Regions from separate parts of the Caldanaerobacter sp. genome, predicted to be linked through region 2. Evidence: a T-box and tRNA genes for the amino acid it is inferred to sense, from the RefSeq annotation. Region 2 holds a T-box; the other holds one or more tRNA genes.
The links. The T-box of region 2 lies ahead of ACPLVE_RS08625 (valine--tRNA ligase). A T-box ahead of a tRNA ligase gene usually reads a tRNA of that ligase, here a tRNA-Val.
Positions count from the first base shown of each region.

Region 1: it has a tRNA-Val gene. The T-box ahead of ACPLVE_RS08625 (valine--tRNA ligase) is inferred to sense a tRNA for this amino acid. The anticodon was not compared.

Region 1 covers NZ_JBNATX010000059.1:465-6,938, forward strand. Annotated here, with positions in the region: gene pepV (dipeptidase PepV) at 1-1,163, opposite strand, end outside; gene ACPLVE_RS10690 (glycosyl hydrolase family 18 protein) at 1,235-2,320, opposite strand; gene ACPLVE_RS10695 (spermidine synthase) at 2,462-3,325, opposite strand; tRNA gene ACPLVE_RS10700 (tRNA-Val) at 3,470-3,546, opposite strand; gene ACPLVE_RS10705 (DUF72 domain-containing protein) at 3,680-4,429, shown strand; gene ACPLVE_RS10710 (type I phosphomannose isomerase catalytic subunit) at 4,401-5,360, opposite strand; gene deoD (purine-nucleoside phosphorylase) at 5,412-6,110, opposite strand; RNA gene rnpB (RNase P RNA component class A) at 6,214-6,474, opposite strand, start outside.
Region 2 covers NZ_JBNATX010000029.1:2,163-22,221, reverse strand. Annotated here, with positions in the region: gene ACPLVE_RS08700 (YIP1 family protein) at 1-636, shown strand, start outside; gene ACPLVE_RS08695 (hypothetical protein) at 789-1,280, shown strand; gene ACPLVE_RS08690 (CDP-alcohol phosphatidyltransferase family protein) at 1,326-1,835, shown strand; gene ACPLVE_RS08685 (methyl-accepting chemotaxis protein) at 1,903-3,912, shown strand; gene larE (ATP-dependent sacrificial sulfur transferase LarE) at 4,036-4,860, shown strand; gene larB (nickel pincer cofactor biosynthesis protein LarB) at 4,853-5,614, shown strand; partial or broken gene larC (nickel pincer cofactor biosynthesis protein LarC) at 5,611-6,782, shown strand; gene ACPLVE_RS08665 (sensor histidine kinase) at 6,791-8,137, opposite strand; gene ACPLVE_RS08660 (response regulator transcription factor) at 8,139-8,810, opposite strand; gene ACPLVE_RS08655 (DUF2680 domain-containing protein) at 8,971-9,864, shown strand; gene ACPLVE_RS08650 (DUF2680 domain-containing protein) at 10,021-10,542, shown strand; gene ACPLVE_RS08645 (biotin transporter BioY) at 10,553-11,101, opposite strand; gene ACPLVE_RS08640 (bifunctional nuclease family protein) at 11,231-11,653, opposite strand; gene ACPLVE_RS08635 (coenzyme F420-0:L-glutamate ligase) at 11,824-13,365, shown strand; gene ACPLVE_RS08630 (CDP-alcohol phosphatidyltransferase family protein) at 13,418-13,948, shown strand; T-box leader at 14,001-14,204, shown strand; gene ACPLVE_RS08625 (valine--tRNA ligase) at 14,262-16,901, shown strand; gene ACPLVE_RS08620 (N-acetyltransferase family protein) at 16,921-17,466, shown strand; gene ACPLVE_RS08615 (bifunctional folylpolyglutamate synthase/dihydrofolate synthase) at 17,490-18,776, shown strand; gene ACPLVE_RS08610 (hypothetical protein) at 18,825-19,055, shown strand; gene ACPLVE_RS08605 (hypothetical protein) at 19,094-19,270, opposite strand; tRNA gene ACPLVE_RS08600 (tRNA-Pro) at 19,468-19,542, shown strand; gene ACPLVE_RS08595 (hypothetical protein) at 19,926-20,059, shown strand, end outside.

The DNA of each region.
Region 1 (6,474 bases), on a different contig from region 2:
GGATGATCTGGCGGGAAATAGAGAGGCGGTTGATGCAACATGTTTTCTATTCTCATGCCCTGTCCTTTAATCTTTTCTTCAAAAATCGTCATCCAGTCTTCGTATTTATGTTTTACAGGATATCTTATGTTAAGCCCTAGCACCCCTTTATTTTCGTCTACTAAGACAGTACCTACATTAAAAGTAAGCTCTCCTGTCTCATCTTTCAAATATATCCCAAAAGTTTTACCATCAGTCTCCATACCAACATTTGTTGCAAAGAAGTGTATAAAATCTTTCACATCGCTTTCATCTAAATTCAATCTATCTAAGAATAGGAAAAGCTGCATTATAGCATTCTTTCCAAGGTGAGGCAAACTCCCATGAGCAGATACTCCAAAAGACTTTATTACTAAATCGCCTTCTTTCTCCTCGAATTTTATATCATACCCTGTTTCCTTTACAAAAGCTTCTAATGCATTTATAATCTCTTTTTTAATATTTTCTCCTTCAACTTTAAGCCTTGCTTCACAGTAACCGGGAACTACATTGGGTCTTTCTCCGCCTTTTATGTACTTTATAACTATTTCCCTTGGTTTTTTATAAAAATCTTTGACCACATCAAACATCGTTATTCCTTTTTCTGCATGTATAATTGGATACTGGGCATCAGGAGTAAAGCCCATTGTAGGGGCTTCATCGTGTTCAAGATAGTACTTTATTTCATGAGACCCAGTTTCCTCGTTAGTTCCGAATATAATTCTAACTCTTTTAGAAAGTTTAAGTCCTGCGTCCTTTATAGCTTTTAAGCCGTACAAAGCAGCTATTATTGGCCCTTTATCATCTACAGTACCTCTCCCATATATCTTCCCATCGTGTATTTCAGCACCGTAAGGTGGATAAGTCCATCCATCCCCTTCCGGCACCACATCTAGGTGTCCTAAAACTGCAATCATTTCTTTCCCTTCGCCGTACTCAGCATAACCAACATAACCGTCTAAATTTTTAGTCCTGAATCCAAGACTTTCAGCTATTTCAAGGGCTTTTTCTAACGCCTTTGCAACACCCTCTCCATATGGCATGCCCGGCTTCGGTTCGTCTTGCACACTTTTTATACGGACCAATTCCTGCACAGACCTTATGATATCATCTCTCATGCGGTCTATGTAAGAGTTTAAATCCATAAAAATCCCCCCAATAAATTGGTAATTTACATCTCTATTATATACTCAAACTTAAATGTTTTCAACACTTTTTACCTTTCACCAATTTTTTGTTCAACTACTTTCCAAAAAGTGGGGGTTTCAAAACCTATCCTCCACACACAAATACCATGAAGATTATATTTTTTTGCTACTTCTATCTTTTCTGCCAATGTATACGAATTTTCAAACCATACCTCTCGTGTAGTCCCCGTTATCCGGTCATAGTAAGTATAATAGGGTTCCTGATATTTATCGCTCCACTTTATCTCAATTCCTTGAAGTTTTGCCTTTGTCATTATTTCCTTAGTAGGTCTTGAAAAACCTCCGCTTTTGCTTACAGGCCAGTCATAGCCGTATGTTGCAACACCAAGGCATATCTGCTCTGGTTTAAATCCCTCATTTAATGCATCCTTTACATTATACTCTACCCACTGTTCAGGAGATACAGGACCAGGTGGAGTAGAAGCATTATGCCTGTCGTAGGTCATCAAAGTAACATGATCCACTAAAGGAGCTAATTCCCTGTAATCGTATATACCAGAAACCTCCTTTGGAACTTGATAATGAGGTATAACAGATATATCTAATATTTTGCCTTCTTTCTTAACAAAAGGCTTAAGTTTTGCCACAAAAGCAGTAAGATAGTCTTTGTCTTTCACATAATTTTTCTCTCCATGAGGTATAAACTCAAAGTCTATGTTGTATCCATCAAAGTCGTGCTTTTTTAAAAGAGCAACCAGCTGTGAAATTACTTTCTCACGGATGTTAGGATCTAAAAGCACCTCATCTTTGCTATTAGCAACATTAACCAGAGGAACTACTTTTATACCCTGTTTTTTAGCGTAGTTTAATGCTTGCGGATTAGTAGAGTCCTTTACAGAGCCATCCCCTTCAACCGTCAGCCAAAGTGGCGAGAGAGTATCTATGTATTTTGAATATCTAACTAAAGACTGATAAGAATTGTCGTACCCTTGAGAATCCATGTAAAATCCCACAACTTGTAATTTCTTTGCTTTAATTCCGGTAAAAGGCTTAAAAAACTGTTTTTGTGCGCTACTCTTGCACCCATTTAAAAAAACAATATTAGCCAAAGAAAAAACTGTCAAAATCAATATCGCAAGTACTCTTCTTTTCATAAAAAGATATAACCTCCTCACTTTTGTGGATTCAGTTATATCTTTTGTAAAAAGAAAAATTTTATGTATAAAAAACTAAGTATAACCTTTCGTCAAAGTTTCATCTAATCTTGCAATTTCTTAAATTAAAAAGGGGTACTATCATACCCCTAGTTTTTCTCTTAGAGGCTTAGCTAAAGTAAAAATCCTTTCATTTGTATATTCATCATAATATTTAAGATCTGGGGGAATATGTTGCCTCGGAGTTAGATCCTTGATCCCCTTTAAACCAACAAAAAAGATCCATAAATCGCTGAAAGAAGGGATGTAATCTGCATAAGAAATTACGAAAGGAAATACTTCTTTAAGAAGCCTGTAAATATAAAGGAAACCGGGATTTTTAAACATTGAAAAAGCTGACGTACCTTGTACTACCACAGTAGCTTTATCACTCAAAATTTCATAAAGCCTTTTATAAAAACTCAGTTGATGTACACTCCTAGCAGGTCCATCTAAATCATCCGTAACATCTACTATCACTACATCAAAAGGTTCTCCTTTATAATCCTTGATAAATTCTGCTACATCTTGATACACGAGTTTTACACGTATATCATCAATAGGTGTCCTACCCAAGTATTTCTGGGAGAGGATGACCACCTGTTTGTCTATATCTACAGCGATTACCTTCTTCACTGTTGGGTATCTTAAAACCTCTCTCACGCTTTTCCCTTCCCCTACTCCACATATCAAAACTCTTCTAGGAGAGGGATGAACACGCATAATTGGATGTACTAGAAGTTCATGGTAAATAAATTCATCAGCCTCCGTAGATTGAAGAGTCCCATCCAAAAAAAGACTCTTACCCCAAGTTTCAAGCTCCACAATATCTATTTTCTGATACGGTGATTGATGCTCTACAACCACAGACTTTACTTTATAAACTCTATAACCCCCACTTATATCTGGCTCCCAATAAAATTCTCTAGAGGGATCTAATCCCCATTTCCTGTTTAAATTTCTCAATTAAGCTCCCACCTCCAATCGTGAAATCGCTCAAAAGATATTATACCATATAGAAAAGTATTTGCCAAACAGTGATAGGAATTGATACCTTATAATTCCATAAAATAAAAAGGGCTCTTACGAGCCCTAAACTTTCACTTTATATGGTGGGGTCAACAGGACTTGAACCTGTGGCCTCTACGATGTCAACGTAGCGCTCTAACCAGCTGAGCTATGACCCCATCATCTGTCTGTTTTTATTATAATACAATCTCTTAAGATATGCAACTCCCTAATTTGATAAAACTATTGTAACATAGTTTTTTCTGTTGTATCATAACATTAAAAGCAAAAAGACGTGAAAGGAGGAAAAAGATGAGGAAAAAACTTTATATAGGAACCTCCGGTTGGTCATACTCCCACTGGAAAGAAATTTTTTATCCTTCTAATCTTCCTTACGAGGAAAGGCTTAGCTTTTATTCAAAGCATTTTCTTACCGCTGAAATTAATTCTTCTTTTTACCATTTGCCTCAAGAAAAAAGCCTGCTTAAATGGTATTCCGCTACTCCTGAAGGTTTTATCTTCTCTGTAAAAGCCTCCCGCCACATAACCCACCTAAAAAAACTTTGCGATGTGGAAGAAACATGGAATAATTTCAAAAAAAGAATAGACCTGTTGAAGGATAAACTAGGACCCATACTCCTCCAATTTCCTCCAAGCTTTAAAAAAGATCAAGAAAATGTAGAAAAAATCATAAACTTTTTGAGAGAAAAAGAAAATTATAAATTTGCTTTGGAATTCAGGCATAAAAGCTGGCTTGATGACGAGGTTTACAACCTTATGAAAGAATTAAAAGTTGCCTGGGTAATAGCGGATTCTTCACGTTATCCCAAGGCAAAAGTTATCACAACAGATTTTGCTTACATTAGAATGCATGGACCAAAGGCTTTATTCAGTTCATGCTACTCGGAAAGAGAACTTGAAGAATTAGCAAAAGATATAGAAGAATATTTTAAAAAATGCAATGAAATTTACGTGTATTTTAACAATGACGTCAATGGCTGTGCAATTCAAAACGCCAAAACTCTAATAAAACTTACGGAACATTTGCTTTTAGGAACTTAGACTTTCCCTTAACTCTGTACTTATTTAAAGAAGCAGGTATTACAATGGTTTCCCCTGCCTTTACTATTTTCGTGCCTTTCTCCCATTCTACTTCTAATGTACCTTCCACCAGAGTTAAAGCTTCGAAGCCGTTAGGAGTCTCAAATTCCATTTGCCCATCTAAATGAACTATATACACATTAAAATACTGTGACTCGACCGCTTTTGCAATATTACCTCCCTCCACTTTTTCAAATACAGGCACTATTTTGTCGGATTTTAACTCAAAATTTATCACATCTAATGCCTTTTCTATGTGAAGTTCTCTTTTCCTCCCTTTATCATCTACCCTGTTGTAGTCATAGACTCTATAAGTAAGATCAGAGTTTTGCTGGATTTCACATATTAAAATACCCTCACCTATTGCATGAACCATTCCAGCAGGAATGTATACCACATCTCCTGCCTCTACCTCTATCTCATTTAAACACTCCTCCAGTCTTTCTTCCTTTAAAAGCCTTACAAACTCATCTTTTGTGGTACCTTCTTTGAGACCACATATCAGTTTTGCACCTGGTTTCGCATCTATTATGTACCACATTTCTGTTTTCCCTAAATCGCCATTCTCATGTTTGTAGGCATATTCATCATCTGGATGAACCTGAACGGATAATTTATCCTGTGCATCTATTATTTTTATAAGAAGAGGAAACCTTTCATATTTTTTCCCTTTTCCATAAAGACTTTCAGCGAATTCTGAGGCTATTTCACTTATCTTCTTTCCATCAAAATTTCCTCCATCGATCACACTAACTGCCGTCCTGTTATCGGATACCGTCCAAAGTTCTCCTATTTTTTTGTTTTCCGGAATGTCAAATCCAAACTTCTCCTTTAAAGCAGTTCCTCCCCATATTCTTTCCATGAATATTGGCTTAAACTTAAGAGGTTCCATAAAGTTCCTCTCCTTTCTTTAAATAAAGTGGCATGTAGTATGCCACTTTTATCATACAATCTCTAGAGCGATTTTCACCATATCCATGAAACTTTTCTGCCTTTCTTCGGCAGAAGTTGCTTCTCCTGTAACCAAGCTGTCGCTTACAGTAAGTATAGTAAGAGCATCAACTCCATATTTGGCGGCTAATGTATAAAGTGCTGCTGTCTCCATTTCTACAGCTAATACTCCAAATTTTGCCCAAAGCCTCCAGCTATCAGGATCGTCATGGTAGAAAGTATCTGTAGTAAATACATTCCCAACCTTTGGCTCTATTCCCATCTCAATAGCCTTATCGTAAGCTTTTTTCAATAGTCTAAAGCTTGCCGTGGGAGCGTAGTCCATTCCATTAAAACGTATCTTATTTATACCAGAGTCAGTGGAAGCACTCATAGCGATTACAATATCTCTTATTTTTATATCTGGCTGTAATGAACCGCATGTACCTATTCTTATCAAGTTTTTCGCGCCATAACTCGTTATTAATTCATTCACATAAATTGATATGGAAGGTACTCCCATTCCTGTCCCTTGTACTGAAACTCTTTTCCCTTTATAATATCCAGTAAAGCCATACATTCCCCTTACTTCATTGTAACACTTTGCATCTTCTAGCAAATTTTCTGCTATGTACTTAGCTCTCAAAGGATCTCCCGGAAGTAATACTGTTTCAGCAATGTCTCCTTCTTTTGCACCAATATGTATGCTCAATTCATTTCCTCCTCTCTACAAAATTCGCTAAATATAATATTAACAAAAAAAATTTTTTAAATCAAATAAAAAAATCCCTTTTCGGGAAAACAAAATCTTACAGCATGTGAGCAAGTCCGTAAGCCGAGTTCTGTTTTAGATGGCCATCTATCTAGGGTATCAGTTGCCTGATACCTCCAGCGGCTTAACCCGAGGGAAACGGCGGGCCACCTACTCCCTCCTATTTGCCTTGCTCCGGGTGGGGTTTACCTAGCCAGCCGGTCGCCCGACTGCTGGTGCGCTCTTACCGCACCGTTGCACCCTTGCCCAACGCCTTTTAAAGCGTCAGGCGGTCTGCATTTCTGTGGCACTTTCCTTGGAGTCG
Region 2 (20,059 bases):
GTGAGAAAAAAACCAGTGTGGCAAGGCGTGTTAGTTTTGATTTTAGTAGGACTTTTATCATCTCTATTAGCTTTCAAGTTAGGGCCTTTTGGACAGGTTTCCTTGACAGAGCCGGGATTACCTCATACTCCAGGGTTTAATCATTTTAACAATTTGTTTTTTGTATTTATCGTTTTTGCTAGCATTTTTATAAATCCCATACTGTATTTTGTGAATGCAGCTATATATCACTTTATAGCCGAGGTTTTGGGTGGAGAAATGTACTGGAAGGAGGAAAACGAAGAAAGAGAAGAAGTAATTTTAGGAACAGGCAGGGGGCTTTATTCCGCAGTATGTTTTTCTGTTCTTCCAAGCATTTTTTCTGCTTTGATTTCTCCTATTATAACGAAAGTAAGTGGTGCTGGAGGAATTATTATAAGTATAATTGTTTCCATTGGAGTATTCGTATGGGTTGCTATTTTAAATATTATAGCGATAAAAGAGAATTACAAATTAAGTACAGGTAACGCAACACTGGTATTTTTTCTGCCCGCGATAGTGGTAATAGTAATTGGGATTATAGTAATTTTAATCTTAGGAAGCGCTTTTTTGGGAATATTTTCCGATATAATGAGAGGGATGCCGCCCATGCAATAATTATCAAAGAAACATATTTTAATATTTTGCAAAATAAGAGGGCTTTGTCCCTCTTTTTGTTTTTATTATTTGTCGAAAATTATTTTCTTAAATTTAGCAGGATTTTTGAAACTTATAAAGAATATATAAAAATATAGATGGGTGGTGTTGATATGAGAGAAAATGGAAAAGTACTGATAAAAGATTTAGAAAAGAAAGACAAAAAGGCCTTTTCACTTTGGTTGCAGGATGTTAATGTGGTTAAATTTTTGATTGATTTATTTAGAATATCGAGAAAGAAAGACAATGTCTTGAATATACCTTTTGGTAAAAATCGCAAGATGTTCGTTTTGGAAACGGAAGAAGGTGAAAAATTAGGCTTCTGCGTTCTTTACGATATCGACTGGCAGCAGAAAAGAAGTAGCATGTATATTTACATTGAAAAAAAGGAAAATATAGAAATAGATACTGCTCAGGAAATAGTAGATCTGCTTCTTAAGAGTACAGCTTTGAAGTACAATTTAAGAAATATCGAAGTTCATACAAAGAGTCTAATTTTTGCAAAATGCTTTAGCAGAATAGAGGATTTTAAGAAAGAAGAAGATGGGTATAGTTTTAAGGTGGCTATTGATAATAATACGTTAAGTTTAAATGCGGCCCGATAAGGGTCTTTTACTTTTCTAAAAGTTTAAAACGCAAGGGGTGTCTTAATGAATATACCAAATATTTTAACTTTAGTAAGATTTTTGTTAATACCCGGCTTTATATATGCTTTTTTTTACATTCCAGAAGGGAATGTCTATGCGGCTATTATTTTTATGCTTTCTGGAATAACGGATATATTGGACGGATATATTGCGAGACATTTTAATCAGGTAACTAAGCTCGGGACTTTGTTAGATCCCCTTGCGGACAAGCTTATGGTTTTAACTGTTTTGACGAGTCTATGGGTTAAAGGGTTTATCCCTTTTTTCATAATTGGAGTTTTAGCTGTAAAGGAATTTACAATGATATTAGGGGCGGCTTTTCTTTACAGAAAACGGCGAATTGCCATATCAGCTAATGTTTATGGGAAAGCTGCAACTCTTCTTTTTTATATTGCCATAATTTTTTCTCTTTTCAGGTGGCCTTACAGCCTAACTTTAATGATTTTGGCATTAAGCTTGGCGATTGTTGCATTTTTTGTTTATGCTTTTGAGTTTTTTAAAAGAACTATTTAAAATTAAACTTTTTCATCGTACAGGACGATATAAAAGATATAGATTAATCGCAGGAGGGAATAAAAAATTGAATAAGAAAGCAATTGGGTTATATAGAGTACAGACAAAGCTGAGCCTAGTTGTTGTATTAATTGTGATTATTTCTTTGCTTTTGAGCGGATACATATCGTATAGATTTTCCTCTCAGGAGATTTCCAATTTGACTTTGAATAATTTGCTAAATAGTGTATCTGCTGTAAATCAAGAAATGACTCTTTACCTTGATAATACTGCTAGCAAACTGAGTTACTTTGCGAAAAGTGATTACAACCTGTTGTCAACTGGAACGTCTCAAGAGGAGAACAGTAACAAAGTAGATAGTATGTTGATCAATTTAAAGAACATGACTCCAAATGCTTCTTTAGTGTATTATGGAACGGCAGATAAAAAAATTTATACTTTTCCACATGTGAATTTAGACCCTGATTTTGATCCTACTTCAAGGCCATGGTATAAAGGTGCTGTGGAAGCAAAAGGGAGCCCTTTTTGGACCGATGCATATAAAGATGAAGTTACAGGAAATTATGCTATTTCTGTGTCCCAAGCAGTTATAAATCCTCTTACGAATGAAGCAGTAGGAGTTGTGGGTATGGATTTAAATTTATATGGGATAGAGAACCTTTTAAAGAATGTAAAAATCGGACAAAAAAGTATGATTTTTCTAGTAGATAAAAATGGTATAGTGTTTGTGGATTCTGGTAAAAAGTTGGTAGGAGCGGATTTAAGTAAACAAGCCATAGGGCAGCAGATTATGAAGAGTAAAGAAGGGAATTTAGAGTCTAAATTCGAGGGGGCAGATAGCGTAATAATTTTTAATACAAATCCTATAACTGGATGGAAGATAGTGGGTGTTGTGAATAAATCTGATTATCTTTCTGCTGTTTCAAAGATTAACAGAAGTTTTGTTGGTATAATCATAGTGTTTTCCGTTGTTGCTCTTTTGGCAGCATATCTTTTCGCAAAAAGTTTTACGCGGCCTATCTATGAAGTCATGGGAGCGATGTCAAAACTTAGAGAAGGGGATTTAACTTCGTCTGTGGATGTGAAGAGAAGCGATGAATTTGGAGTCCTGGAGCAGGAGTACAACGAGACAGTAAGTAATTTAAAGGCGATTGCCAAAAGGGTTAAAGAGTCGAGCAGCTATCTAATAGAGGCATCAAAGAATTTTAAAGAGATAAGCAATAACACTGCCAGTGCTGTTGAAGACGTAGCGAAAGCTGTGGAAGACATAGCAAAAGGAGCAAATGACCAGGCACAAGAAATATCAGCTAGTGTGCAAAAAGTTTCTGAATTCGGACAGGATATAGATAAGGTTTTAAAAACTACGCAAGAGGTTAGGCTGTATTCAGAAAGGGCTGATGATGTTAAGGCAAAAGGATTGGAAAGGTTGCAGGCTTTAAAAGAAAGTTCAGAAGAGATGAATAAGGCTGCAGTTTATGTTTTTGAAACTATTAGCAGGATTAGAGAAAGTTCTAAAGAAATAACTGCCATCACTTCTGTAATAGAAGAAATTGCTGATAAAACAAATCTTCTTTCATTGAATGCAGCAATAGAAGCAGCCAGAGCAGGTGAAGCAGGCAGAGGATTTGCTGTTGTAGCAGAAGAGGTAAAAAAATTAGCCCAGCAGTCGGCTGAGTCTACGAGCCGAATAAAAGAAATAATTGAGGAAATGCATGGTGCGATAAGTCTTGCTGTAGAAGCTATGCAAAACGTAGATCAAAGCATTGTAAGACAAAACGAAGCGGTAAAAGGGACTCAAACTGCTTTTGCAGAATTTGAAGATTTCATAAACAATGTGACTAAAAGGATAGATGAAATAAATTCTCTCATGAACCTAATGCAGGAAAAGAAAGACGAAATAGTTGCTTCGATGGAGAACATTTCGGCGATTTCACAAGAAACAGCTGCTGCGACAGAGGAAGTGAGCGCCTCCACTGAAGAACAGCTCTCAGCAGTAGAAGACTTAAAGAGCGCTGCAAAAAACTTAGAAGAGGTGGCATTAGAACTAGAAGAAGCTGTGAAGGTTTTTAGGATTTGAGAGAAGGACAAGAGAGTTGCTTGGAGGTTTTTACCTTCAAGCAATTTTTCATTTTGTTTCTTTTCATTCTTGTGTTAAAATAATTATACGCAGCATATGGGTATACCATAGGGGGGTGTTAGTATAGAGCATATAAAGAAGCTGGAGAAGTTAAGAGACTATGTAAAGAATTTAAAGAGGGTGTTAGTAGCTTTTTCTGGAGGGGTAGACAGCACTTTTTTGGCAAAAGTCGCATATGAAGAGCTTGGAGAGGATATGCTGGCCGTCACTATTTCAACACCCCTGCATCCTAAAAGGGAGATAGAAGAAAGTAAAAAATTAGCGAAGGTTTTGGGTTTTCCCCATTTGGTGGTTAGATATGAGGAGGTACTTGAGATAGAGGAATTTAAGTCTAATCCTTTGAATAGGTGCTATGTTTGTAAGAAAAACCTGTTTTCAAAGCTTAAGGATATTGCGGAGGAAAGAGGATTTTATTACATTGTCGAAGGGACTAATGCGGATGATGTTAATGATTTTAGACCTGGGAGAAAGGCATTAAAAGAATTGGGCGTACTGAGTCCTCTTTTGGATTGCGGGATAACCAAAGAAGAAATAAGGCTTTTTTCAAAAGAGATGGACCTTCCTACATGGAATAAGCCTTCTTATGCCTGTCTTGCATCGCGAATTCCTTATGGAGAAGAAATAACTTATGAGAAGCTCTCTATGGTTGAAAAGGCAGAGGAAAGTCTAAAGAGTTTAGGTTTTGATGGATTTAGAGTGAGATATCACGGGGATGTGGCTAGGATAGAGTTAAGAAAAGAAGATATGGAAAGAGTTTTTGAAGAAGATATTAGGAAGAAAATGGTGGAAGAGGTCAAGAAAGCAGGATTTAAATATGTGGCTTTGGACCTTGAAGGCTACAGGACTGGCAGTCTTAACCCTAAGAGGAGAGGAGTAGAGGATGTATAAGGAAAAGATACTTGAAGTTCTTAAGGAGTTCAAGGAGGGCAGAATTTCACAGGAGGAAGCTTTAAATATCCTTCAGAATCTGCCGTACGAAGACCTTGGATTTGCAAAGGTTGATTATCACAGAGAGCTGAGGAAAGGCTTTCCTGAAGTTATCTTTTGCGAGGGAAAGACTCCTTATCAGGTTAGAGAAATAGCCTTGGCTATGCATAGAAAAGAGGTGGATGTCCTTGGTACAAGGGCATCAAGAGAGCATTTTGAAGCAGTAAAAGAGGTTATAGATAAGGCTATCTATTATGAAGAGGCCAGAATAATTTCTGTGAAGAATACCCCGTTAAAAAAGACAAAAGGAGTTATAGGGATAGTTGCAGCTGGTACTTCTGATTTACCTGTTGCAGAGGAAGCAGCTGTCACTGCTGAGCTTATGGGGAATACTGTAAAGAGATTTTATGATGTAGGAGTTGCAGGATTACATAGACTGCTTCACAAGCTAGATGAAATAAGAAAGTGCAGGGTATTAATTGCAGTGGCAGGGATGGAAGGAGCTCTTCCCACAGTGCTGGGTGGGCTAGTGAGTGCTCCTGTGATTGCTGTGCCGACAAGTGTCGGATATGGTGCGAATTTCAAAGGGCTTTCAGCGCTCTTGGCAATGTTAAATTCCTGTGCTAGCGGAGTAACAGTTGTTAACATTGACAACGGCTTTGGCGCGGCTTACGCAGCCACTCTGATAAATAAGATAGGGGAGGAAGAAAAATGAAAATACTTTATTTTGACTGTTTTGCAGGGATTTCCGGAGACATGACTATAGCTTCTTTGCTGAATCATGTGGATGAAGAGGAGTTTAAAAAGGAAATAAAGAAGATCGCATTGAAAGATTTTGATATTGAGATCAATACAACGCGCAAAAATACTATAAGCGCGAAAACTTTCAAAGTAATCTATCAGGAGGAGAAGCATCATCACAGGCATTTAAAAGATGTAAAAGAAATTATAGAAAAAAGTGAGCTTTCTGAGAAGGTAAAAAAATTAAGCGTTGAAATGTTTGAGAGGCTGGCTGAAGCGGAAGCGAAAATTCACGGCAGAAGTGTGGAAGAGGTGCATTTTCATGAGGTAGGAGCTGTTGATTCTATTGTGGATATAATAGGAACGGCCATATTAGTTGATATGATAAACCCCGATAAAATTGTATCATCTCCTCTTCCTGTAACGTCGGGATTTGTACACACGCAGCACGGACTTATGCCTGTTCCAGCTCCTGCTACTGCCGAGCTTTTAAAAGGAATCCCGGTGAAAAGCATAGATATAGAGGGAGAGCTTGTAACTCCGACAGGAGCTGTGATTATAAAGACTCTGGCGGGCGAGTTTGGTGGTATTCCAGATATGGTGATACATTCTGTCGGATACGGTGCAGGTATGAGAGACCTTGAGATACCCAATTTATTGAGGACTTACGTAGGAGAAGAAATAAAAAAAAACCTGAGACCTTGACGGTTTTAGAGACAAATATAGACGATATGAACCCCGAGTTTTATCAGTATTTGTTTGATAAGCTTTTTGAGAATGGAGCCTTAGATGTTTTTTTAACACCTGTAATCATGAAAAAACAGAGGCCAGGTGCTCTTATTACAGTTATATGTGAAGAGGAGAAGGTTGGAAGGTTAAAAGAGGTGATTTTCAAAGAGACTACTACCTTTGGAATAAGGTATTATGAAGTGTTAAGGCACAAGCTGGACAGAGAAGTTGAAGAAATTACTACGCCTTATGGGAATATAAGAGTCAAAAAAGGGTATTTTAATGGAAAGCTCATTAAAGCCTATCCCGAGTATGAGGATGTGAAAGCTGCTTCAAAGAAAACAGGTAAGGGGATAAATGATGTTTACAGGGCTATCATGAAGGAAATAGAAGATAAGTTTTTTAAATCTTAAAAGCGGGGCTATTTCCCCGCTTTTAAAGTAAAGTAAAAAGTTGTTCCTTCTCCTTCTTTGCTCCTTATTCCGAAATCGCTTTGATGTAGGGTAAGTATTTCTTTCACTATTGCAAGGCCAAGTCCTGTTCCAGATTTATTTCCTTTGTAGAATCTATCAAATATATGCTCAAGGTCTTTTTCCGGTATTCCGCATCCGGTATCTGATATTTTGATGAGGACATTTTTATCCTGAAGTTCTGCGGTGATAGAAAGTATTCCTCCATTTTCCATGCTTGCTATAGCATTGCTTATTATGTTTATTATTGCCCTTTTTATCATCTCTCTATCTGCTACGACTTTAACTTTCAAGTTTTCAAGTCTTACTTCAATGTTCTTTTCTAAAATTTGAATTTCAAATATGTCCAGTGTCTCAAATATTAATTTTTCTAAATCAATTGTCTCTTCTTTTATTTCTACCATTCCCGATTGAAGTTTAGAAAGCTGCAGAACATCGTCTACCAGCTTTGTCATCCTCTCTGTTTCTTTGATTACTGTGTTTAAGTATTTTTCTCTTTTTTCTTTGTCTTCTCCATAATAATCTAAAAGCATTTCTGAATATCCCCGTATTAAACCTAGAGGTGTTTTTAAGTCATGGCTTATGTTTGCAATTAAATCTTTTCTAAACCTGTCTGTTATAGAAAGCTGCTTTACCATTGTGTTCATGGACTTTGCCAGATCTCCCAGTTCATCTTCCTCTTTGTAATTTATTTTTACGTTCAAATTTCCTGAAGCGATTTCATGGGCTGCATTTTTTAGAATCTGTATTGGGCGAGTGAATTTTTTGGACATATAGCTGGACACGACAAGAGTGGAGACTATGGTGAGTGCGAAGATCCACCAGAAGACTTCTTTAAAGAGATTGACAGAGTCGTTTATAGAAGCCTCAGGCAAGCTCATAATCAAGATAGCGGGTTTGCCGTTGTACAGAAAAGGCCTCACAATTGAGAGATATTCTATATGGAGAAATGGGTGTTCATATTTTATAACTTTTGTAGTGTTAGTAGGTTTCAATAGCATTTCAGGGATTCCAAGCCCTCTCATTCCGTGTCCTCTATTGTTTCCGGCTATTACCATGTTGTTTTCTGTGATTGCTATTACTCTTGCGTTTGATTTATCTATGAGTTCGCTTATTAGCATTTCATTGTTATTATTTATGGCCTGAACTATTTGCTCGCTGTAGCTTTTTAATTGATTTATCTTGTAATACTCGTATATCTTATTTATGAGAACCACCTGTGTCAACCAGAAAAGCAAAAGTACTATTAAAGCTATTAAAAGGTATGATATAAAAAGTTTTTTCCTTATTCCCTTCAAATCAGTCACCTTCCAATTTATAACCTATTCCCCATACGGTTTTTATGAGATTTCTTTTTTCACCTAATTTTTCTCTTAACTGTTTTATGTGAGTATCGACTGTTCTTAAATCGCCGTAAAAATCGTAGCCCCAGACTTCATTGAGACATTTTTCGCGGGATACGACTTTTCCTTTGTTGTCCAGTAAAAGTTTTAAAAGGTCGAATTCTTTTGGAGTGAGTTCAATTTTTTTGCCATCAACAGTGACTTCTCTTGAATGAACATCCATGACAATTCCTTGATATTCTGTTTTTCCTTCCTCTTGAGAGCCGTATGTCCTTGATAAAATTGCTTTTACACGGGCTACTACTTCTCTGGGACTAAAGGGCTTTACTACATAATCATCTGTGCCCAATTCAAAGCCTAAAAGTTTGTCGTATTCTTCTCCTCTTGCTGTTATCATCATCACTGGAACTTTTGATGTTTCTCTTATTGTTTTTAAAATACTCCATCCACTTATGTCAGGAAGCATTATATCCAAGAGGATTATCTTTATATCTTTGTTTTCGTTGAAAAGGTCAAGGCCTTCTTTTCCATTTTCTGCTGTTAACACCTGATATCCATTATTTTCTAAATAAATTTTTAATATATCTCTCATTCCTTCTTCATCTTCAATTACCAGAACTTTGTGCATCAAAAAACACCTCCCAATTTTAGTTTACTTTTTTTTCGGCAAGTTTACAATATTTTAAATTAAACTTTCACACTTTCCTCACAGATTTTAAAAAAATGTGTCATACTTTAGGGATATCATAAATAATGAAAATAAAATTATTGAAAGGAGGTACTTTAACTTGAAGAGAAACAAGTGGTTAATTGCATTAGCGGTAATACTTGCTTTGGCAATTCCTCTTACAGTTTTTGCTGCAAATCCTGAGGCTGGAACAAAAATTAAGAGCTTTTTTGGGATTGACACATCTAAATTGACACCTCAGCAAAAACAGATGATTTACGATTACAACAAAAAAATTGCAGATATTGAGAAAGAGTTTGTGAACAAGCTTGTGGATGCAGGGCTTATAACAAGGCAGCAGGCAGACAATATGATTAAAAACATTGATGAAAGAGTTTCTAAGGCAAATGAAAACAACGTTCCTTTCTTCATGGGCGGAAAGGGATTTGACAGAGGATTTTTTGGAATAGGCAGAATAGACACATCACAATTCACAGATGAACAGAAAAAGGCTTTGGAAGATATATACAAACAAATGGCTGAACTTCAGAAAAATTTGGTAAATAAACTGGTATCTGAAGGGGTTCTTACTCAGGACCAGGCAAATAAAATTATAAATGCTATAAATAATGCAGTAGCTAACAATAAGAAGAATTTACATGCTATGTTTGGTGGAAAGGACGGGCTTGGGTTTATTTTAAAGGGAATTAACCCATCGAAGTTAACAGAACAGCAGAAAAATGAGCTTATCAATTATTTCAAACAAATGGCACAGCTTCAAAAACAGCTAGTTGACAAGCTTGTAAGCTTTGGAACAATCACACAAGATCAAGGAAATACAATCAAAAATAGGATTGATGAGATGGTAAAGAATATAGAGCAAAATGGATTGCCTCAGGGTTTTTTCAAGCATTTTGAAGGAAAAAGAAGTTTTGAAAATAGATTTAAAGGCAAATGGTTTGAGAAAAATAGCGATTCCCTAGTAGTACCTCAGGCGAGTGGAAATTCAATATAAAGGGTGGCTTCTGCCACCTTTTTATTTATTTTTTTAACTTCACATTATTATGTGAAAATGCTCACAGCTTTTTCACAATTTCATTATTGGTTGCTCAAACTAAAGGGGTATTATATAAATGTAACAACAAAAAATAAAAAAAGGAGTGGTGTTAAGATGAATTTTAAAAAGACTATAGCAGTAGTACTTACAGGAGGAATGCTTTTAAGTGGAGTGGCAGCTTATGCTGCGACAAATGGCAGCACGATGAATGTTCCACAAACAAAGCAGTATTCAAGTGAGGCTCCAAGGTATGGCATGAGCAGGAATGCAGATTTTCTAGCTAAATTGACCGGGAAAAGTGCAGACGAAATCTTGAATGAGTTAAAGGCAGGAAAGACAATGGTCCAAATTGCAGAGGAAAATGGGATAACACTTGACAGCCTGAAGAAGGCACTAATCGAGCAAAAAGAAGCTTATATAGACCAGCTAGTAAAAGAAGGCAAAATAACACAGGAGAGAGCTACTCTCATGAAGCAAAATATTGAGCAGAGAATGAACTCTTGGAATGGAACATGCCAGTATGGTAAAGGCTCTGGATTAGGGCTGGGAATAGGTTATGGCAAAAGTAATGCTGGGAAAATGAGTGGTTTTGGTCAGGGTTTTGGAGCCAAAGGACAATTTAGAGGAGGTAGATAAAAGGCAGGGATTACCCCTGTCTTTTATTATATATTTCCATTACTGGCTTTAGTTTTAAAGTCAAGTAAGATGCTACAATGGCTTTTATTATATCTCCGGGTATAAAAGGAAGAGCTCCTACCATAATGGCTTTTTTCAAAGATATGCCTGTAACAAAAGATAATTGCAATATTCCCGCAATATATACAAGTAGTATTCCAAATAGAATATATGAAAGAAGTACGTTAAAAAAGTTTACCTTTCTATTCTTCAAGGTCAAAGAGATGAATAAAGCGGCGAAGGGCCAGCTTAGTATGTAACCTCCTGTAGGTCCTGCGATGACGTTTATTCCACCAGTTAGGCCGGAAAAGACCGGCACTCCTACTGCTCCTAAGAGGTCAAAGACGAAAAGGCTCAAAAAAGCAGGGACAGGATTTAAAAGTCCTCCTGCGAGCATAACCGCGAATGTCTGACCTGTTATTGGTACTGGCGAAAAAGGTAAGGGTATTTTTACAAATCCCATTATGAAAGTTATGGCAGCAAATAAGGATGCCATAGTCATGTCTTTAGTTTTTATCATTTTTTTGCCTCCTTAATAGGATTTTCATGGCTATATTATAAATTTTGGGTTTCAAATTGTCAACTATTTTTTAAAATTGGTTAACTATTTTTCTAAAAAAGAATCCCCCTCTAAAAGGGGGATTATGAATTACTCATTCTTATCTTCAAATTTTAGATCTGCCATATCGTAGGTAAATTCTGCAAGTCTTACGTTTAGATATATAGGCATGTCAGTGCGAACAGCTAAAGCTATGGCATCACTTGGTCTTGAATCTAATTTTATAAGTTTATCTCCTTGTTTTATGTGAACTTCCGCGTAATAGGTGTCATCTTTAAGGTCTGTTATGACTACTTTTTCCGGTTTTCCACCCAATTCTTCGATGGCCGATTTTAGCAAGTCAGGGGTTAGAGGTCTAGGGGGTTTTATTCCTTGAAGAGGTATCGCAATATTTTGAGCCTCTAATGGTCCTATCACTATTGGCAACACCTTTTTTTCATTCTCATCTGTAAGAAGTACAGAAAAATTTCCCTCGACGTCCATGGTGATTGCCTTTACATTAAATCTCAACATTTTTTACACCTCGATTTCAATGCAATACTTTCCTTTAATATCATTATATCATACTTATACAAATTTAGTCCGATAAATTATATAGTCAAATCAAAGGATTTGAGGTATAATTTTAATTGGAATAGAAATTTTAGGTAGAAAAGCAAGGGCTAAAGAAGGAAGGTGGTAAGATGTTAGAAAAGAATGAATTGGTTGTAGCTCAGGCTTTAGCTGTAAAAACAGGGCTTATATTACCAAACGATGATATTTCAGAAATTGTTGCGGAAGCAGTCAAAGGTATAGTTGAAGATGGAGACATAGTCTGTGTAACAGAAGCAGTGGTAGCAAGGTCTCAAAATAGATATTTAAATTGTGATGACCTGGCTAATATGATTAAAGAAGGTTTCAGATTGAACCCCAAAAGTACTTTAGCGGTTGTGTACCCTATTGCCAGCAGAAACAGGTTTGCCCTTGTTTTGAAGGCAATAGCCAAAGCGACTGAAGGTGGAAGAGTGATTGTTACTTTTCCGATTCCATCAGATGAAGTGGGCAATCAAGTAATAGACCCGGAAATGGCTAGGATTCGCCTTGGTCTCAAGACTGTGTATAAGCATTTGACTTCTGCTAGAGGAAGTACACCTCATTTGAATATCCTGATCAGAGAAGTGATAACTGCTTTAATACTCCAGTCTTTGGGGTATAGCATTGTGGGCATGAGAAAAATTTTAGGAACAGGCCTATCAGACATAACTGTTAAAACTCCTGAGGGGTTGATTGCTCCTTTAGAAGTCACTTTTACAGACCATCAAAAGGCGGCAAAGAAAGCTGTAGAGATTTTAGCAGACATGCCTGAAGCTCGTAAAGCCTTTGCTGCAGGTGTGGACCTTGGAAGGAAAGAGTTTGTTCTCTTTGATGCTTTAAAATATGTTTCTGGAGAGGAGAATCCGATATATCAGATTTCTTTTGCTGACAAACTGGATGCTTTTGCAGACGATGAAGCTATATACTCTGAAGAACTTGGTAATGAGATGTTTAAGCATCCTATAACGGGTGTGGATTACAGGCGGCTATATCTAGACATCATCGAAGAGGCAGGAGCAAAAGGAGAAGTGATATTTACGAATAACCCCTTTAAAGTTTATGAAATGGGTTATTTAGATGGCATAATCCTCGGAGAAGTTCATGCGAGAAAGTTCCGCAGAGACCTTTTCTTGGCTTTTGGAGCTAGAGTGCCTGTAAAAACGCTAGATGAAATAGGCCCAACACCCTGGGGAGTAATAGGTTCTAACGTTTCTGATTACGAGAAAGGGGTACTTAAGTTACTTCCCGAAGATGCAGACGGCACAGCAGAGAAGATAAGAGAGAAGATAGTTGAAAAAACGAACAAAGACGTGGACGTATTAATTTTTGGCGATGGAGCCTATAAAGATCCAGATACAGGTATATACGAATTGGCAGATCCCTATCCTTCTTTAGGGTCTTCAGTAGGATTGAGGGGATTTAAATTAAGAGAGGGTAAAAAACTTAAACTTGCTGTAGATACTCTTTATAACAAGGGCTACACCAGAGAACAAATTGAGGAGATTTTGAACAAAAATCAGGAGGAGCAGAGTGACCTTGGTACTACACCGAGGAGGTTAGTCAGTATAGCGGCTACGCTTGCAGACCTTTTAGCTGGTTCAGCAGATCAGGGGACTCCGATTGTCATAGTAAGAGGCATGAAAAGGGGCTGAATTTAATTTTTGAGCGGGCGCTAAAATAGAAAGATAAAAGGGGGAGATTGGTATGCCTGCCTTAAAAATTGCCGCCAATGCGCTTACTATATTAAGAGCGGTAATAGGCTTGATAATTGGGGGATTAGGGTTTTTGCAAGGTCGAAGAGCTTTAAAGGCAGCGGTTTTACTTCTTATGACTGCCTGGTTTAGTGATGTCGCTGATGGATTTCTGGCAAGAGCTTCAAAGGTAAAAGTCAAAGACTGGATCGGAGAGCACGACCTCTACGCTGATATGACGGTATCTGCAGGAGTGCTATATTACCTTGCTTCTAGTAATTACATTTCTGCTTATGTGGGATGGGGGGTTTTTATTGGCTCTGTAATTTTACTTTACTATTTCCCGTCCACTACTCTTGCAGAAGGGCTTCAGGCTATCCCATATGCTATGATGATTTATACAAGTTTTGTGCATATTCCACTTTATGGCTTTTTGATTGTTGCTTTCCTGCTTTTTCTGATAGCCATAACTTGGCCGCGCTTTCCGAAGGAAAAAGTGCCTGGCTTTTTAAACGGTATGAGGAATTTGAGAAGGAGAGTTTAAGAGGCTATTGACAAGTTCGAAAAGTTTGGATATATTATATATCAAAATGGAATATTGGGCTGTGAAGGAGAGGAGTAAGTGTACACTGGCTACAGAGAGGGACATCCCATGGGCTGAAAGGAGTCCCGCCGAAGGTACACTGAAGGTAGCTCTGGAGCCTGCGGGCTGAAATTGTAGTAAGCCCGATCGGGTTTTGCCCGTTACAGCGTGAGTGATAAATGAAGGTGGTACCGCGGAATGCCCTTTCGCCCTTCCATGGGTGAAAGGGTTTTTTAAATAGGATGAAACAAAAGTCTTTTAAGGGGTGTGAAAGATGAAAAATATAGCCAAAACTTATAATCCCAAGGAGTTCGAAGATAGAATCTACTCCTACTGGATGGAAAAGGGTTTTTTTACTCCAGAGATTGATCCAGAGAAAAAGCCTTTTACAATTGTTATACCTCCTCCTAATGTTACAGGAGAACTTCACATGGGACACGCTTTAGATAATACTCTTCAGGATATATTAATAAGATGGAGAAGGATGCAAGGATATGCGGCTCTTTGGATTCCTGGCACAGACCATGCAAGCATAGCTACGGAGATAAAAGTTTTAGATAAGATAAGAGAGGAGACAGGCAAAACCAAAAAAGACCTCACGAGAGAGGAGTTTCTGGAAAAAGCGTGGGAGTGGAAGGATAAGTATGAAAATAGAATCTTAAGCCAGCTTAAAAAACTTGGCTCTTCCTGCGATTGGACAAGGACAGCTTTTACAATGGATGAAAAGCGTTCAAAGGCTGTAAGAGAAGTCTTTGTGTCTTTGTACGAAAAAGGGCTTATATATAAAGGGAATAGAATAATAAACTGGTGCCCCAGCTGCAACACTGCACTATCGGATGCAGAAGTGGAGCACAAAGAGCACAAAGGATATCTCTGGTACATCAAATATCCAGTAAAGGGAGAGGAAGGCTATGTAGCAATTGCTACAACGCGCCCCGAAACCATGCTGGGGGATGTAGCTGTAGCTGTGCATCCTGAAGATGAGAGGTACAAGCACTTAATTGGCAAGACTTTAATACTTCCGCTTGTAGGAAGAGAGATACCTGTCATTGCGGATGAGTATGTGGACCCCTCCTTTGGAACGGGAGCTGTAAAGGTGACTCCAGCTCATGACCCCAATGATTTTGAAATAGGTGTAAGGCATAACCTGCCTTTTATAAATATAATGAATGAGAATGCGACAATAAACGAAAACGGAGGTAAATACGAAGGCCTTGACAGGTATGAAGCCAGGGAAAAAATAGTGAAAGACCTTGAGGAACAAGGACTTCTCTTGAAAGTAGAGGAGCATGTCCACAATGTAGGTCATTGCTACAGATGTGATACGGTTGTTGAGCCTTTGCTTTCTGAACAGTGGTTTGTCAAAATGGAGCCTCTAGCCAAACCAGCTTTACAGGTAGTAAAAGAGGGTAAAATAAGATTTGTACCCGAGAGGTTTGAAAAAATCTACACAAATTGGCTGGAAAACATAAAAGACTGGTGCATTTCAAGGCAGCTGTGGTGGGGACACAGAATACCGGCTTGGTACTGTGAAGATTGCGGCCATGTGACAGTTTCTAGAGAAGATCCTGTAAAATGTGAGGCCTGTGGCAGCACTAACATACATCAGGATGAAAATGTATTAGATACATGGTTTAGTTCTGCATTGTGGCCCTTCTCAACCATGGGATGGCCGGAAGAGACTGAAGATTTGAAGTACTTCTACCCAACAGATGTATTAGTCACGGGTTATGACATAATATTCTTCTGGGTTGCAAGAATGATATTCATGAGCCTTGAATTTATGAAAGAAATACCATTTAAGTATGTGTTAATTCACGGACTTGTAAGGGATGCCCTTGGAAGAAAGATGAGCAAATCATTGGGGAATGGAATAGATCCTCTGGAGGTTATAGAGAAGTATGGAGCTGATACACTGCGCTTTACACTCGTAATAGGAAATGCGCCCGGAAATGACATGAGATTTAGCTGGGAAAAGGTAGAGCACAGCAGGAATTTTGCGAATAAGCTCTGGAATGCATCCAGGTATTTGCTTTTGAACCTGGATGAAAATGATACGAATCTGTACCTTGACAATCTAACTCTTGCAGATAAGTGGATATTGACCAGATACAATAACATTGTAAAAGAAATAACAGACAATTTAGAAAAATTTGAGCTGGGAGTTGCTGCTTCAAAGCTTTACGACTTTGTATGGAGCGAGTTCTGCGACTGGTATATAGAGCTTAGCAAGCCTGTCCTTTACAGCGACAATGAGGAAGCCAAGAAAGTTACAAAATCTGTATTAAGATATGTGCTTGACAATACATTGAGGCTTTTGCATCCTTTCATGCCATTTATTACCGAGGAAATATGGCAGAATTTGCCCCATGAAGGGGAAAGCATAATGGTGGCAGAATGGCCAAAATACAGGGAAGACCTTGATTTTGAAGAGGATGCTAAAAAGGCGGAAATTATAATGGAGGCTATACGCGCTATAAGGAATATAAGGGCGGAAGCCAATGTATCTCCTTCTAAGAAGGCAAAAGTAATAATAGCTGTTGAGAAAGAAGAGCATGAGAAAATTTTTGAGTCTGGTAAAAACTATATAATGAAGCTTGCTGGAGCGAGTGAAGTGGCAATTGAAAGAAACAGAGACAACATACCTCAAAAAGCTATGAGTGCGGCCATTTCCGCAGGGCTGGTAGCCGTACCTTTAGAAGAGCTTATAGACCTTGAAGAGGAGATAAAGAGGCTTGAAGAGGAAAGAGAAAAGGTGTTGAAAGAAATTGAAAGAGCTCAAAACCTTTTGAACAATGAGAATTTTGTCAAAAAGGCTCCTGAAAAAGTAGTAAATGCAGAAAGGGAAAAGCTTGAAAAGTACACTGCTATGTTAAAGAACATAGAGGAAAGATTGAGCCTTTTAAATAGCTAATCCTGTCAGGGGGAGTTTTATGATTTCTCTTTTCAAAAATTTAAAAAGGCAAAAGAAAGAGCCAGAGATTGTAATAAGGGAAGCGAAGGTAAAAGATGCCAAGGGCATAGTCAAACTTTTAAATAGCGTTGGAAAAGAAAAAGTGTATATAGTATCGGAGAGCTTCAACTGGACGGAAGAAGAGGAGAGGCAGCTTATTAAAAATCTCGACAGGACCAAGGATCTGATTCTCGTAGCAGATTATGGGGGTGAGATTATAGGCTGTCTCACCCTTTTCCGCTACTATGGTGGAAGGTCTCCAAAAGTGCAGCATATTGGAGAAATAGGAATAAGTGTGGATGCGCGCTTTAGAAATAGAGGAATTGGCACCAGGCTTTTTGAAGAGGCTATAAATTGGGCAAAGAGTAGAGGTTATGAGAAACTTTGTCTGAGCGTGTTTAGCACTAATGAAGTAGCCATACATCTATATAAAAAATTTGGTTTTATAGAAGAGGGGAGGAGAAAAAAGCAGTTCAAAATAGGCGATGAATATGTAGATGAGGTTTTAATGGGATTATTTTTATAAACTTAAAATAGGGGATGGGGCAAATGACATATGAAGAGGCTATCCAGTACATTCACAGTACTTACAAGTTCGGCATGAAATTAGGACTTGAAAATATAAGAAGGCTTTTGGAATATATGGGGAATCCTGAAAAAAATCTTAAAATTATTCATGTAGCAGGGACCAATGGAAAAGGGTCCACTTCTTCTTTTATAAGCAGCATTTTAAAAGAAGCTGGTTATAAAGTGGCTCTTTATACCTCTCCTTATCTTGAAGAGTTTGAAGAGAGGATGAAAATAAACGGAGAAAATATTTCCAGGGAAAAGCTCGTTTACTATGTAGAGTACATAAAGCCAATAATTGCAAGGATGGTGCAGGAAGGATATAATCACCCTACAGAGTTTGAAGTCATCACTGCCATTGCTTTTAAATACTTTTATGATGAAGAAGTAGACTTTGTAGTGCTGGAAGTAGGACTGGGGGGAAGATTTGATGCCACAAATGCTATTTCTTCTTCTCTCGTTTCAGTTATAACTTCTATTGATTACGACCATATGGATAAGCTTGGAAATACCTTAGGAGACATAGCCTATGAAAAAGCAGGGATAATAAAGAAGAAAGGAGTTGCAGTAAGTTTTTACCAGCAAGAAGAGGCCTTAAAAGTGATTAGTGATGCCTGTGAGGTAAGAGAAGCCTATTTAACTATCCTGGATAAAAATAATATAGTGATAAAAGAGCAAAATTCGGATTTTCAGGTTTTTGATTATAAAAATTTTAAGGATTTGAAGATAACTCTTCTGGGTACTCATCAGATTTATAATGCTTCTCTTGCGGTGGAAGTCGTTCAAAAACTTAAGAATATTTATGGATATCAGATAAGCGAAGAGGCAATAAAAAGAGGCTTAATGAATGCGAAGTGGCCTGGGAGATTAGAGGTCATGAAAAAAAGGCCGTACTTAGTAATAGACGGTGCACACAATTCGCAGGGGATGACAGTGCTGAAAGAAAGCCTAAAATTATTTAATTATAGGAGATTAATTTTGGTTATTGGGATGCTCAAAGATAAAGAAGTAGATAAAATGCTTAATATCATAACTCCTGCGGCAGATGTAATTATAACTACTACTCCGCTAAGCGACAGAGCTTACAGCGCAAGAGACCTTGCCAGCAAAATTTCTAGTAATAGTGTGTTCGCAGTAGATCAAATTGACAAGGCAGTAAATGAAGCATTAAAAATGGCTGGAGAAGAGGATATGGTCCTTTTTTGCGGTTCTCTTTACATGATAGGACATGTGAGGAAATTGTTAAGAGGAGTACTAAATAAAAAATGATTTTAATATAATGAAAGATGTAGAGCCCGTGAAGAGAAGGTGGTTGTTATGGAAATTACAGGTAACTCATTGCTGCAGGAGATAGATAAAGCACTAAAGGCAATGAAAGAAGCAGAGAGAAATTTAGAGATGTTAGAAAATGACAACTACCTTAAGATAAAATTAGCTCGACTAAAGTACGACTTTGCTAGAGAGGAATACCTAAGGCTTTTAAGGATTGCTAGAGAACAAAAGTTAAAATACAGCATAAGCGAATTGGCAGAAAAAATAGTAGACTAATGGTAAAAGCGGTCCAGAATGACCGCTTAAGTTATTATTTATTGCTCAGGGATTTTGATTTCCTCTTCAAAATCGCATTTAGAATTTTGAGAATAAGCACAGCAAAAACCATTGCAATTATGGATGCACGTAATTGCATTACACTTCTTCATTGTGAAAAAGTTGAATTTTATAGGCTTTAATTCCTGCATTATCGTTATCTCAAAGTATGTCATAAGGATCGCCCCTTACATTTTTGATATTTATATTATATACCTTATTCATTTATCTGTCAATTGCAAGAATAAAAAGTAAAATTTCAGAATATAAGATAATTTTTAAAATATAGCCCTATATGTCATATAAATTTGCAATTATTTTGGGGTTTTTGTTTATTGAAAAAATACAGGGAATATGATAAAATAAACACTGTCGGGGCATGGCGCAGCGGTAGCGCGCGCGGTTCGGGACCGTGAGGTCGCAGGTTCAAATCCTGTTGCCCCGACCATAATAGTAATCATGCATGTTCCAGGACTCACCTACAGGCTAAAAAAACGTGTAGTTGTAAAGTAATTGGAACATTCGAATAACGACAACAATATATCGGTAAGATGCATGGTCACCTCACTGATAAAATTGAAAAATAATGAGGTGATTTTTTATTGCGCCAATTCAAATGAAGAGGGATATTTTTATCTGTTTAAATTTTAAAAAGTAAAAAAGCTTTTTTGTTTTGCGGAACTAAATTTTATTGGTGATATATAAAAAATGAAAAAAAGAAGAAATATACAGATAGATTTGCAAAAGCAAGGTGTTAGAAGGATTTTTTGAAGGTTTTGGTACTTTACTGGAAGAGGAAAGTTTGTTAATATAAAAATTAGAAGCTTTTGTATGAAAATAAAAAGGAGAAGAGGAATAATGAAAATAGATTTTAAAATGTTTTTTGTAATTTTAATTATTGCTCTTCTGGTAAATGTTTTAATAATACACATAAATGAAATTAAACTCGCGAATCAAGTTGATAA